Regions from separate parts of the Janibacter hoylei PVAS-1 genome, predicted to be linked through region 2. Evidence: riboswitches for the same ligand, from Rfam matches in the RefSeq annotation. Region 2 holds a riboswitch; each other region holds the start of a gene.
What was found. A riboswitch is a leader RNA that binds a small molecule or an ion and turns the genes downstream of it on or off. The one in region 2 is predicted to bind S-adenosylmethionine.
Positions count from the first base shown of each region.

Region 1 (4,597 bases), on a different contig from region 2:
TGCTCAAGGACCGCCGCATCCTGCGCGACGAGGGCTTCATCTCCGTCATGGTCGTCGTCGACTCCTCGAGCGGCAAGGTCGTCGCCGGCCCGGAGATCACCGCCCGCGGCTTCGCCGAGGACGACGAGATCTTCACCCAGGTCAAGCCCAAGATCGTCGCGGCCCTCGACGAGGCCGCCCGCAAGGGCACGACCGATACCCACCAGCTGCAGCAGGTCGTGCGCCGCGCGGTCGGTGGCTGGGTCGGCGGCAAGATCCGTCGCCGCCCGATGATCATCCCGGTGGTCGTCGAGGCCTGAGACCGCCCGGGGGCGAAGGGGGCCTGCCGGGTCCCCCTTCGCCCTACCCGAGGAGGGTCAGAGCGAGCGCAGCGCCGCCAGCAGGCGGTCGATGTGCTCGGGCGTCGTGCCGAGGCCGGCACTGATCCGCACGGCGGTGTCGTGCTCGGTCTCGGAGAGCAGGTCGTCGACGAGCAGGTGGGCGCAGAACTTGCCGTCGCGCACCCCGATGCCGTGGTCGTCGCCGAGGACGCGGGCGACCTCGGCGCTGTCGTGGCCGTCGACGGTGATCGTCGCCACCGGGGCCCCGTCACCCCCGCCGAAGAGGGTGTGCACGCGCACGCCCTCGATCTCGGCGAGGCCGGCGAGCAGCCGGATGCGCAGGGCCTGCTCGTGGTCGCGGATCGCCCGCTCGTGCTCGCTGACGATCTCGCAGGCGGTGGCGAGCGCGACCGCGCCGAGCACGTTGGGGGAGCCGGCCTCGTGGCGGGCCGGGCCGTGCGTCCACTCGGTCGTGTCGAGATCCACGCGGGCGGTGGCGCCGCCGCCGGCGAGGTAGGGCTCGGCGGCGTCGAGCCAGTCGCTGCGCCCGACGAGGACGCCGGCGCCGAAGGGGGCGTAGATCTTGTGACCGCTGAAGGCGATCCAGTCCGCGCCGATCGCCTCGATGTCGACCCGGCGGTGCGGGACGACCTGCGCGGCATCGAGCGCGAAGCGGGCGTCGTGCTCGTGGGCGAGAGCCGCGAGCCGCTCGACCGGCCAGTGCTCGCCCGTGACGTTGGAGGCACCGGTGGCGACGACGAGCCGGTGCTCGGCGGGGTGGTTGCGCAGCGCCTGCTCGAGCAGGTCGAGCGCCTCGTCGTGGCTGTGCGGCACGGGCAGGCGCAGGGCGCGGGGCCAGGGCAGGAGCGCGGCGTGGTGCTCGGAGCCGAAGACGAAGACGAGCGTGTCCTCGGGCAGGGCGCGGGCCAGCAGGTTGAAGGAGTCGGTCGTGTTGCGGGTGAAGACGACCTGGTCGTCCTCGCGGGCCCCGACGAAGGTCGCGACGGTCTCGCGGGCCTGCTCGTAGCGCGAGCTGGTCACCCGCGAGGCGAAGCCGGCGCCTCGGTGCACGGAGGAGTAGGTGACGGCGGCTGCGGCCACCTCCTGGGCGACGGCCGCGAAGGCCGGCGTCGTCGCCCCGTGGTCGAGGTGCGCGTACTCGACGGTCGAGCCGTCGGCGTCGCGGTAGGTCAGGCCCTCGCTGACGAGCGCGGGCAGGGCAGTGGAGGTGCGGTGGAGGTCGGACACGGTCATGGGAGTGCTCCTGATCCGTCAGGGACCCGGGCGGTGACCTCGAGTCCGCGCTTGCCGGGCGACACTGCGTCGCCGGCCAGGTCGTCACCCGGAGCACCCCACCGCGGACGAGGGTTGCCGACCAGCTAGCCGGGGCTTGTCGCTGGTACTCGTGACCTTGGGTCGAGACCCTAGCCGATGACGGGTGCCGGCTGTCGAGCCACTCCGGGACCCGTCTCGCGACCTGGGACGTCAGGCGAGGGCGAGGGCGAGCACGGCCCCGGCGACGAGGTGGGGGCCGAAGGCGAGCGAGGTCCGTCGGCCCGCCCGGCGCGTGAGGAGCAGCGACAGGGCGACGATGCCGCCGAGCACGAAGCCCAGCCAGATGCCGACGACGAGCTCGCTCCAGCCGAGCCAGGCGAGGGTCGGGGCGATCGACACGAGCAGCTTGGCGTCGCCCAGGCCGATCGAGCGGCCGGGCAGGAGCAGGGAGAGAGCGATCGCGCCGCCGCCGACGAGCAGGGCTGCGGTGCCTGCGCGTGCGAGGGCCGCGAGGTCGCCGGTGGCGAAGGAGGCGACGGTCACGGCCAGGGCGATGGCCGGCGCGAGCGGCACGGTGATCGCATTGGGCAGCCGGTGCACGTCGGCGTCGATCGCGGCGAGCACGAGCCCGGCCAGCGACAGGGAGAGCGGGGCCAGCAGGACGGGCCAGGGTCGGTCGGCGAGCCCCCGCTCGACGGCCACGGCGACGAAGGGGGCGACCGCCGCCACCCACACGTGGCGGGGGAGGGGACCCCCTTCGTCCTCCCGGCGGTAGCCGCCGGTGGCCAGCCAGCGCCAGCCGGCGACCCCGACGACCAGGGCCAGGATCGCGACGACGACGGTGCGGGCTTCCACGGCCGTGACGCTACTCGGTGGGCGACCGGGGCGCGCCGGCTCGTCCACACCCGCCTGCGCGGGGTTGGCCCTGTTGCGCGTGTGACGCGTGTGTCAGGGGTGGCTTTCGCCTAACCTGCGAAGCATGGCCACTCGTCCGTCGACCACCTCGCGCAGCACCAAGGGCGCCTCCACGCGCCCGAAGGGCAGCACCCGCCCCACCGGGCGCAAGGCTCCCGCCAAGAGTGCTGCGAAGGGGAAGACCTCCGCTTCCCGCAAGACCTCCGCGTCGGGCGGGGGCCTCCCGCTGCCCATCGCCGCGGTGCAGAAGACGTGGATGGGGGTCGCCCACGCGACCGGCTCCGGCGTGCGCCGCATCGGGCACAGCGCGAGCCAGATCGAGCCGGAGCACCGTCGTGACGGCTGGGGCTTCCTCGCCCTCGCGCTCGCCCTCGTCGTCGCCGTCCGCGAGTGGTGGGGCCTCACGGGCCTCTTCGGCGACATGGTCCACGCGGTCTTCGCCGGCACCTTCGGTCGGGTCGCCTACGCCCTGCCGATCGTCCTGCTCGTCCTCGGCGTGCGCCTGCTGCGCTCCGAGGGGGACTCCGCCGCCGACGCGCGACTCGGCTTCGGCGCCGTCATGGGCCTCTTCGCCGCCTCCGGCCTGACGCACATCGCCAAGGACATCCCGCAGCCGCCCGACGGTGCCGGCCCGATGCGCGATGCGGGCGGGATCATGGGCTTCCTCGCCTCGGACCCGCTGGCCACCGCGGTCACCGAGTGGCCCGCGACGATCCTGCTCGTCCTCCTCGGCCTCTTCAGCCTGCTCCTGCTCACCGGTACCCCGCTGCACGAGGTGCCGCAGCGGCTGGCCTACATCCGCGCCGCCTTCACCGGCGAGGTGCCCAGCCACGTGACCGCTGCCCCGGAGGCCGCCCACGACGCCCCCAAGGCCGCCGTGAGCCGCGCCCGTCGGCGCCGCGTCATCGACCCCGCCGACGAGGAGCTGTCGGGTGAGCGTGACGGCGACACCGCCTTCGACCAGGCCGCCGTCGTGCAGCCGGTCGGCAAGGGGCGCCGCAAGAAGTCGGCCCCGGTGCCCGAGGCCGACGAGACCGTCGAGACGCCCCAGGCCGAGGCCGGGGGCCCGCGCCCCGGGGAGAAGCGCCCGACGAAGAACCCCGTCGTCGCGCCGATCAAGCCCTCCGACAAGACGGTGCTCGAGCCGCCGCCCACGACCCAGCTGCCGCAGCGGGTCGAGCAGCTGGCCCTCGCCGGCGACGTCACCTACACGCTGCCCGACAGCCAGCACCTCAAGCCCGGTGCCCCCCACAAGGAGCGCTCGGCGGCCAACGACAAGGTCGTCGAGTCGCTGACGAGCGTCCTCGACGAGTTCGGCATCGACGCCCAGGTCACCGGCTTCCACCGCGGCCCGACGGTCACCCGCTACGTCGTCGAGCTCGGCCCGGGTGTCAAGGTCGAGCGGGTCACGGCCCTGTCCAAGAACATCGCCTACGCCGTGGCCTCGGCCGACGTGCGCATCCTCAGCCCGATCCCGGGCAAGTCGGCCATCGGCATCGAGATCCCCAATGCCGACAAGGAGATGGTCTGCCTCGGCGACGTGCTCCGCTCCGACGTCGCGCGCAACAACGAGCACCCGATGGTCATGGGTGTCGGCAAGGACGTCGAGGGCGGCTACGTCATCGCCAACCTCGCGAAGATGCCGCACATCCTCGTCGCCGGTGCCACGGGCTCCGGCAAGTCCTCCTTCGTCAACTCGATGATCACCTCGATCCTCATGCGGGCCACGCCCGACGAGGTGCGCATGGTGCTCGTCGACCCCAAGCGGGTGGAGCTGACGGCCTACGAGGGCATCCCGCACCTCATCACGCCGATCATCACCAACGCCAAGAAGGCCGCCGAGGCCCTGCAGTGGGTCGTGCGCGAGATGGACATGCGCTACGACGACCTCGCGACCTTCGGCTACAAGCACGTCGACGACTACAACAAGGCGGTCAAGGCCGGCAAGGTCGAGCCGATCCCCGGCAGCGAGCGGGTCATCCAGCCCTACCCCTACCTCCTCGTCATCGTCGACGAGCTCGCCGACCTGATGATGGTCGCCCCGCGCGACGTCGAGGACTCGATCGTGCGCATCACCCAGCTCGCGC
Region 1 covers NZ_PIPF01000001.1:214,359-218,955, reverse strand. Annotated here, with positions in the region: gene CWN80_RS01100 (ribonuclease J) at 1-299, shown strand, start outside; gene CWN80_RS01095 (aminotransferase class V-fold PLP-dependent enzyme) at 357-1,574, opposite strand; SAM riboswitch class IV at 1,617-1,731, opposite strand; gene CWN80_RS01090 (prepilin peptidase) at 1,806-2,450, opposite strand; gene CWN80_RS01085 (DNA translocase FtsK) at 2,575-4,597, shown strand, end outside.
Region 1: another riboswitch for S-adenosylmethionine. It lies ahead of CWN80_RS01095 (aminotransferase class V-fold PLP-dependent enzyme); the one in region 2 lies ahead of metX (homoserine O-acetyltransferase MetX).

Region 2 (4,597 bases):
GCGTACGGCGCCACGACGACGGCCGGGTCCGCCTGGGGCTTGGGCGACATCGGCGTCGGCACGATGGCCTGGCTCAACATCCTGGGCATCCTCCTGCTGCAGATCCCGGCGCTCAAGGCGCTCAAGGACTACCGCGCGCAGAAGAAGCAAGGTCTGGACCCGCAGTTCGACCCGCGGGAGCTCGGGATCGAGGGCGCGGACTTCTGGGTCGAGCGGGCCGAGGGGCGCGTCGCGCAGGGCACCCCGGCCGGGGCCGAGCGCGACTGACTCGGCCTGGCGCCGCCATGGCGCTGCTCACCTGACGGAATCCCGGCCGGGCGCGCTACGTTGGATCCAGCGGAGCGTGCCCGGACCGGGGACGCCCGAGCAGAGGAGACCGCCATGGCCACCCACCGCGTCCGCAACGCCGCCCACCTTGCCTCCGCCGTCCGCAGCGCGACCCGTCCCGGCGGGCCGACCCTGTGGCAGCGACTGCGCGCCGTGCCGCGGATGATCCGCGCCGTGCGCTCGGGCCAGTACACCGGACTGAGCTCGACCCGGCTGCTCATGATGCTCGCCGGCGTCGGCTACGTCGTCTCGCCCGTCGACATCGTCCCCGAGGGCCTGCTGCTCGCCTTCGGCCTCGTCGACGACGTGCTCGTCATCGGGTGGCTGGCGACGACCCTCGTGCGTGAGACCGAGGACTTCATCGCGTGGGAGCAGGGCGCCACCGCGGCCCCGGCCGGTGCGCACCACGGCGCCCCGCAGTGGGAGCAGCCGATCCCGTCGTACGTCGTCCCCGACTGATCCACAGGTCCGGAGGCGTCCGAGCGGCCCTCCACAGCCACGACTGGCCCCTGCCGGCGCGCGTCGGCAGGGGCCAGATTCGGTGTATGACACAGATCGTGAGACCCCGCGACGCCGCCGAGCTCGCCGTCCTGATGCCCTACCAGCTCGGGTTCCACCCCGGGCCCTCCGTCTGCCTGACGCTCATGCGCGAGCGGCGCCTCGGTCTGCTCCAGCGGCACGACCTCGTCGCCGAGCCGGACGTGGCTCGGCGTGTGGCCGCGGAGGCCGTCGCCATCGCGCTCCGGGAGGGGGCGAGCAGCGTGCTGCTCATGGCCTTCGAGGACGACGAAGGGCAGTCCCTTGCCCTGCGAGCGGCGATGACCGCGGCGGCTCTCGAGGCCGGGCTGCCGGTGCACCAGCACCTCGTCGTCCGCGACGGCCACTGCCACACCGTCGACGGCCCGGGGGCGGGCCGTGCCCTGCGTCTCCCACGACCCGAGGACGTGCCGGCGGTCGCTCCCTTCGTCGAGGCGGGGGTCTGCCCGGTACCCAGTCGGGATCACCTCGTGCGGGGGGTCCTCGCGGAGCGGGACGAGACGAGGGCGGCCGCCGTGGCCGTGGCGGCCAGCCCGCTGGGCGTGCGTCCCCGGGTCCCGGAGATCGCCACGGCCTGGACCCGGCTGCTCGACCCCGACGCCGGGGCCCGGCCCGTAGGCGACCTGGCCGACCGCGACCTGCTGGTGATCGCGAGGTCACTGCAGCTCGTCCCGTGGCGCGATGCCCTCCTCGCCGTGCTCTGTCCCGGGACCATGCCCCTGACGGGGGTCGACGAGCACTGGATCTCGCTCGCGCTCGAGGTCACGAGGTGGTGCCCGTGGGTCCTCGGGGACGACGAGCTCGTGCCGGAGGTGGGGGAGCACCGCGACGGGGTGCTCGCCGTCCGCACCCGGCTGCTCGAGCTGGCGCGTCTCGTCCCGGCCGAGCTCACCCCACCCCTGCTGACCAGCGCGGCGCACCTCGCGTGGTGGACGGGCGACGGCACGGTCACGGGGGTGTGCCTCGAGCGGGCTCTGCAGGTCGACCCCGACTACCGGCTCGCGGGGCTCATGCTCGAGCTGCTCTCCCACGGGGTCCGGCTGTGGGAGACGCCCAGAGTCGCCTGACCGGAGCAGGCCTCGTCCGCGCTGCGGACCCGGCTCGATCCGGCCGCCCGAGTGAGGTTAGAGTTGGCGCCAGGTCATGAGTGTCAGCGTCAAGCCCCGGCTAGCTGGCCGGCAACCCTCCTCGCGACGGGGTGCCCCGGGTGATGACCCGGCCGCATCGGAGTGATGTGGCAAGGCGAGACCCGGGAGCCCTCTCATGAGCGTATCCACCACACGGCCCACCACCTCTGCCCTCTGGCGTGACGACCACCCGTCCGGCGACCGCCTCTTCCAGCCCATCGGTGACCTCGTCGTCGAGTCGGGCGAGGTGCTGCCCGACGTCGTCCTGGCCTACGAGACGTGGGGACGGCTCTCGCCCTCCCGCGACAACGCGGTGCTCGTCGAGCACGCGCTCACCGGTGACAGCCATGTGGTCGGTCCTGCGGGCGAAGGTCACCCGACACCGGGATGGTGGCCCGGGCTCGTCGGGCCCGGCGCCCTCCTCGACACCGACGACTTCTTCGTCATCGCGATCAACGTGCTCGGTGGGTGCCAGGGCAGCACCGGCCCCGCGTCCCCCGGACCAGACGGCCGTCCGTGGGGCAGTCGCTTCCCGCGGCTGACCATCCGCGACCAGGTGACGGCCGAGGCGCGCCTTGCCGACGCCCTCGACATCCCGAGCTGGCACACCGTCATCGGTGGCTCGATGGGCGGCATGCGCACGCTCGAGTGGGTCGCCTCCTACCCGGACCGGGTCGGTACCGCGGTGGGCCTCGCATCGACCGCCTACGCCACGGCCGAGCAGATCGGCTGGAGCCAGACGCAGATCCACGCCATCCGCAACGACCCGTGGTTCGCCGGCGGCGACTACTACGGGCACCCGCAGGGCCCGGAGGTCGGCCTGGGCATCGCGCGGCGGATCGCACACATCACCTACCGCAGCGAGATGGAGCTGCACGACCGCTTCGGTCGTGATGTCCAGGACGAGGCGCCGGGGGAGAGCGGCCGGCCGCGCTACGCGGTCGAGAGCTACCTCGACCATCACGGGGGCAAGCTGGCGGCGCGCTTCGACGCCAACTCGTACATCGTGCTGTCCGAGGCGATGAACTCCCACGACATCGGACGCGACCGGGGTGGCATGGCGGCGGCGCTGGCCCCCTTCACCGGCCGGCTCGTCGTCGTCCCGGTGGACTCCGACCGGCTCTACCCGCCCCGGCTCTCGGACGAGATCGCGCGGGCCCGACCGGGCACGGAGCAGGCGATGATCCGCTCCGTCGTCGGCCACGACGGCTTCCTCACCGAGGTCGACCAGGTGGCCGCGCTCCTGGGCCAGGTCGTCGCAGGACGGCCCCTCGTCGACACGAGGAGCCGGAGTGAGACAGGTCACGGCGGTGCGGTGTAGCGTCTGGCCAAGACCCGTCCAGCAGCACTAGCCAGTCGAGGAGCAACGATGACCATCGTCGTGGGGTACGTGTCCACCAAGGAGGGCGAAGCCGCCCTGGAGCGAGCCTTCGAGGAGTGCCGTCTGCGCAAGGACAAGCTCGTCGTCATCCACTCCGACCGCGGTGGCGCCGGACTGAGCGGCGACAGCGCCCGCAAGAACGAAGAGGACCTCAAGCAGGTCCGCAGCCGCCTCGACGAGGCCGGTGTCGAGGGCGAGGTGCGGGGGCTCGTCCGCGGCAAGGAGCCGGCCGAGGACCTCATCGTCGTCGCCGAGGAGACCGGCGCCAGCCTGATCATCATCGGACTGCGCAAGCGCACGCCGGTCGGCAAGCTCATCCTCGGCTCCAACGCGCAGCGAGTGCTGCTCGACGCGCCCTGCGACGTGCTCGCCGTCAAGGCGCGCTGAGACACGGACACCGATCAGCGGGCACCCCGACGGGGTGCCCGCTGACGCGTTGACGCAGACCTCGTTTTATAATGGTGATGAGCCCAGCGCACAGCGACCGGGCGAGTCGGGTCGACGGGGTCACACGCCACCCCCCTTCGATGCCGGCGGAATCCCCCGTGACGAAAGGTTGTTGGTGACTGCTGTGTCCCCACGGTCGGACGAGGCGCAGGACTCCCTCCCCAAGGAGTTTTCGCACCCATCGCTCCAGGAACTGGTCCGTGTGGGCCACACGACCGGATCCATCACCAGCGACCAGCTCCAGGCCGCTTTCACCGACGCGAAGGTCAGCCCGAGCCGGGGCAGGGTCGTGCTGCGCGCGCTCGGTGACCAAGGAATCGAGGTTCAGGTGCCACCGTCCACCCCCGCCAAGAAGACTGCGGCGAAGAAGACCACCGCGAAGAAGGCCGCGACCAAGAAGGCCGCCGCCCCCGCGAAGAAGGCTGCCGCCACCAAGACCGCCGCTGCCACGAAGAAGGCTGCGGCGCCGGCGAAGAAGACCGCCGCCAAGAAGGCGACCGCCACCAAGGCTGCTGCCGCTGCTGCGGCCGAGCCGGTCAAGAAGGCTGCGCCGGCCAAGACGGCCGCCGCGAAGAAGGCCGCCGCCAAGAAGGCCGCGGCCAACCCGACGACGACGACCGCCGAAGAGCCGGAGCCCGGTGAGGACGACGTCCTCCACGAGGACCCCAAGGCGGCGAAGAAGCCCGAGCAGGAGCCGGACGAGAAGTCTGGCTTCACGATCAGCAACGACGACGAGGACGACGCGCCCGCCCAGCAGGTCGTGACGGCCGGCGCCACC
Region 2 covers NZ_PIPF01000002.1:119,778-124,374, forward strand. Annotated here, with positions in the region: gene CWN80_RS02825 (alanine/glycine:cation symporter family protein) at 1-267, shown strand, start outside; gene CWN80_RS02830 (YkvA family protein) at 382-786, shown strand; gene CWN80_RS02835 (DUF4192 domain-containing protein) at 873-1,931, shown strand; SAM riboswitch class IV at 2,004-2,114, shown strand; gene metX (homoserine O-acetyltransferase MetX) at 2,128-3,312, shown strand; gene CWN80_RS02845 (universal stress protein) at 3,361-3,759, shown strand; gene CWN80_RS02850 (RNA polymerase sigma factor) at 3,935-4,597, shown strand, end outside.

Region 3 (4,597 bases), on a different contig from region 2:
GCTCAGCCCGCCGAGCAGGTCGAGCAGGGTGGTCTTGCCCGACCCGCTCGGTCCGACGAGGGTGAGGAACTCCCCTGCCGGGACGGTGAGGCTGATGTCCTCGACGGCCCGCAGCACGCTCGCGCGCGGCTGGTCCTTCGTCGGGCGGACGACGAACTCCTTGGTGACGTGGCGCAGCTCGATGCTCGAGGTCACTTCGTCCCCTCCTTGGCCAGGTCGTTGTACTCGTTGGTGTAGATCGACGCCGGGTCGAGGTCTGCCTGGTCGACGATCCCGGTGCTCTCCAGCCAGGCCGCCCACTGGGTGAAGTCCTCGTCGGAGACCGCCCCGCCCTTCGCCGGGACACCGGTGCTCTTCCAGAAGCGGACGTTGTCGGTGCTCTCGTTGCGGTCGCGGCCCTCGATGATCCGCTCGAAGCGCGCGTGGACGGTGGCGCGGGGTGTCCTGCGGGCCCACTCGATCGCCTTGGCGACACCGGTGGTGAACTCGCGGACGGCGTCCGGGTGCTGGTCGATGAAGTCGTCACGCAGCACGTACTGGCCGCCGTTGAGCTCGTGACCGAGCACCTCGGTGTCGCGCACGAGCTCGCGGATGTCGGGCTGCGAGAGCGCCCGGTCCTGCAGGACCCCGCCGAGGGCACCGACGTCGATCTGCCGGCGGCGGATGGCCTCCTCGGTGTCGTTGGGTGGCAGGACGACGAGCTGCACCTGGTCGATCTGCCGGCTGGTGAGGCCGGCCGTGGTCAGCCAGGTCTCGATGAAGGCCTCGGCGTGGGCCCCCAGCGTGTTGACGGCGATCTTCTTGCCGACGAGGTCCTTGGGCCTGCGGATTCCGCTGTCCTTGCGGACGTAGAGGCCCTGGTAGGACTTCTTGTCCGAGCCGTAGTAGTTGATGACCGCGGTGATCGGCGACCCGGCCTGCGCGAGCTTGACGATCGCTCCGGAGAATGCGCCACCGACATCGGTCTGCCCGGTCGCGACGGACTGGATGTCCTGTGGCCCGCTCACCGTCGCGCCGACGTACTCGAGGTCGATGGTCGGGAAGTAGCCGAGGTCGTCGGCCAGTTCGGGGAAGGTGACGTTGTTGGCGCTGCCCTGGTATCGGAAGGTCACGCGGCCCCCGGGCCCGGTGCCTGCGGCATCGCTCGTGGGCAGGGTGCAGCCGGCGAGGGCGGAGGTCGTCGCGATCCCGGCGAGGCCGAGCAGGACGGAGCGGCGTGAGGTGTGGGTGCTCATCAGGCCACCGCCACGGAGCGCGCGAGGAGGTCGCCGCGGTGGGCGGCCTCCGCGGCCGCGACGAGCGAGCGACCGGCGACGGCGTCGAGGAAGACGCGGGTCACCTCGGCCAGCGGGCCGGCGGCGGACTCGGCGATGCTCACCTCACCGCCGTCGTGTCGGGTGACCTCGGAGGCGAGGACGAACCACCCCGGCGTGATGGCGCTCGGCGCGAGGCTGGCGAGCACGGGGCGCAGGGCGTAGTCCACCGCGAGGACGTGGGCGGGGCTGCCGCCGGTGGCGATCGGCAGGACCACCTTGTCCTTGAGCCCGGTCTGCGGCAGCAGGTCGAGGAAGGCCTTGAGCAGGCCGCTGTACGCCGCCTTGTAGACCGGCGTCGAGACGATGACGGCATCGGCGCGGGCCAGGGTGCAGGCCGCGCGAGCGATGTCGTCGTCGTCCGTGTCGGCTCGCAGGAGCGGCTCGGCGGGCAGGTCCCGCAAGACGATCGGGGCGATGAGGTGACCGGCGCGCTGCACGCGGTGCGACAGGTCGCCGAGGACCGCCTCGGTCCGCGACGAGGTGGACGGACTGCTGGAGATGGTGGCGATGACAGCCATGGGGGTGCCTCTCTGTGGGCATGACGGATCGACGGTCGACGAAGGGGGTCTCGTCACCGGACCGGGGTTGGTGGGGGTGATGTCGCATTTCCCTAGGGAAACGCGCAGGTGGCGCCGCATTTCCCTAGGGAAATGCGCAGGTGGGGCCGTATTTCCCTAGGGAAATACGGGTTCAGGTCAGCGACAGAGCGCGCTGTTGACCCTCAGCAGGTCGACGTGGCGCCGCAGCGCCGGGCGCAGCGACCGCGGTGCGGTCCTGGCAGTGGTGCTCATGGGAGATCCCGTCTCTCGTCGGGAGGCCGGCGAGGGCCTCGCGCTTGCTCCGACCGGAAGTGACCGGAGCCAGGTCCTCACCCGGAGCACCCCACCGCGAGTTGGAGGGTTGCTGTCCAGCGAGCCGGGGCTTGACGCTGGAACTCGTGACCTGATGAAGAACCTACGCAGATCCATCTCCTACTGCAAGAGAAGGAGTTGCCTGTCTCGCGATCCGGACCCCACGAGTGCCCCTGTCCCCCAACGGGACCCAGCTGACTCGACAGGTGGTTGTGTGGTCAACCGGTAGCGCCGGGTGCCGGCAGCGCCCGGTGAGCGCCGCCGGCTCGCTGAACTCCCTGTTCAACACACAACCATCAGCAGGACGAAGGGGGCGCCGCCGCCAGCACGACGAAGGGTGGGGTCGACGCGACTCAAGGAAAAGTCCGGACTGCCTGCGCCCCGTGAGAGGCAGACCAAGCGGTCCGGACTTTCCCCCAGCGTCGACCCCACCCTTCGCCGGGCGGCCCGGTCTTCGGCAGGACGGACGAGAGGGCTCAGCCCTGGCTGAGCATCTCCGCCGTGAGGAAGGCCAGCTCGAGACTCTGCTGGTGGTTCAGGCGCGGGTCGCACACGCTCTCGTAGCGCTTGTTGAGGTCCTCGTCGAGGATCCGCTCGGCGCCGCCGAGGCACTCGGTGACGTCGTTGCCGGTGAGCTCGACGTGCAGACCGCCGGGGACGGTGCCGAGCGAGCGGTGCACCTCGAAGAAGCCGCGGACCTCGTCGACGACGTCCTCGAAGTCACGCGTCTTGAAGCCGGACGCCGACTCGAAGGTGTTGCCGTGCATCGGGTCGCAGATCCAGGTGACCATCGCCCCGGAGTCGCGGACTTTTTCGACGATGGCGGGCATCGCCTCGCGGATCTTGCCGGCACCCATGCGGGTGATGAAGGTCAGGCGGCCGGGCTCGCGGTGCGGGTCGAGCAGGTCGATGATCCGCAGCAGCTCGTCGGGGTCGGCCTTGTCGGAGACCTTCATGCCGATGGGGTTGCGGATCCGGCTGACGAAGTCGAGGTGCGCGTGGTCGATCTGACGCGTCCGCTCCCCGATCCACAGGAAGTGACCCGAGGTGTCGTAGAGGTTGCCGGTGCGCGAGTCGACGCGGGTCATCGGGCGCTCGTAGTCGAGGAGCAGCGCCTCGTGGGCCGACCAGAACTCGGTTGCCCGCATCGCCTCGAAGTCGACACCGCAGGCGGCCATGAAGCGCATCGCCTTGTCGATCTCGCGGGCCAGGCCCTCGTAGCGCCGGTTGGCGGCGTTGGAGACGAAGCCGACATTCCAGTCGTGCACGCGGCGCAGGTCGGCGAAGCCGCCCTGGGTGAAGGCGCGCACGAGGTTCAGCGTCGCCGCACTCGTGTGGTACCCGCGCAGCAGGCGCTGCGGGTCGGGCTCGCGCGACTCGGGGGTGAAGGCGAAGTCGTTGACCATGTCGCCGCGGTAGGCGGGCAGGGTGACGCCGTCGCGCGTCTCGGTGTCCTTGCTGCGGGGCTTGGCGAACTGCCCGGCCATCCGGCCCATCTTGACGACGGGCATGCCAGCGCCGTAGGTGAGCACGGCCGCCATCTGCAGCACGGTCTTGATCCGGTCGCGGATGTTGTCGGCGGTGGCGTGGACGAAGGTCTCGGCGCAGTCGCCACCCTGGAGCACGAAGGCCTCACCGACGGACGCCGCAGCCATCCGGTCGCGCAGGTCGTCGCACTCGCCGGCGAAGACGAGCGGTGGATAGGTCGCCAGCTGCGCCACGGCACTGTCGAGGGCCGCACGGTCCGGCCAGCTCGGCTGCTGCGCGGCAGGCAGGTCGCTGTCGATGGTGGCGGCGGTCATGGGGGCGGGCACTGCAGTGGTCACCCCCACAGGATAGGCCGGGCGTGGCGGCGCCTCGGCACCCGTCCACGCACAGGACCGAAGGGAGGTCACTCCGGCTTGTCGAGTCCCCGGCTGATCGCGAAGCGGGTGAGCTCGACCCGGTTGTGCAGGTGGAGCTTGCCGAGGATGTTCTGCACGTGGTTCTGCACCGTCCGGTGCGAGATGACCAGGTCGGCGGCGATCTCCTTGGCCGTCATCCCCATGGCGACGTAGCGCAGGATCTCCGTCTCGCGCTCGGTGAGCTCCGGCACGGGCGAGCTGGGCTCGGCGGTTGCCGGCTCCGGCTCGGTGCGTGCCCGGCTGCTCATCTCGCGGAACTCGCCGAGGACGAGCCCGGCCAGACCGGGAGTGAAGACGGCGTCGCCGGCACCGGTCGCCGTGACGGCGTCACGGATCTCCGCGGGCGAGGCGGACTTGACGAGGTAGCCGCTCGCCCCGGCCTTGACGGCCGCGAGCACGTCCGGCTCCTCGCCGCTGGCCGAGAGGATGAGCACCTTGGTCGTCAGGTCGCCGATGGCGGTGCAGACCTCGTCGCCGCGCATCTCGGGCAGGTTGAGGTCGAGGACGAGCACGTCGGGGACGGTGG
Region 3 covers NZ_PIPF01000007.1:355,520-360,116, forward strand. Annotated here, with positions in the region: gene CWN80_RS08560 (ABC transporter ATP-binding protein) at 1-195, opposite strand, end outside; gene CWN80_RS08565 (ABC transporter substrate-binding protein) at 192-1,235, opposite strand; gene ssuE (NADPH-dependent FMN reductase) at 1,235-1,834, opposite strand; SAM riboswitch class IV at 2,143-2,259, opposite strand; gene CWN80_RS08575 (class II 3-deoxy-7-phosphoheptulonate synthase) at 2,644-3,969, opposite strand; gene CWN80_RS08580 (response regulator) at 4,059-4,597, opposite strand, start outside.
Region 3: another riboswitch for S-adenosylmethionine. It lies ahead of ssuE (NADPH-dependent FMN reductase); the one in region 2 lies ahead of metX (homoserine O-acetyltransferase MetX).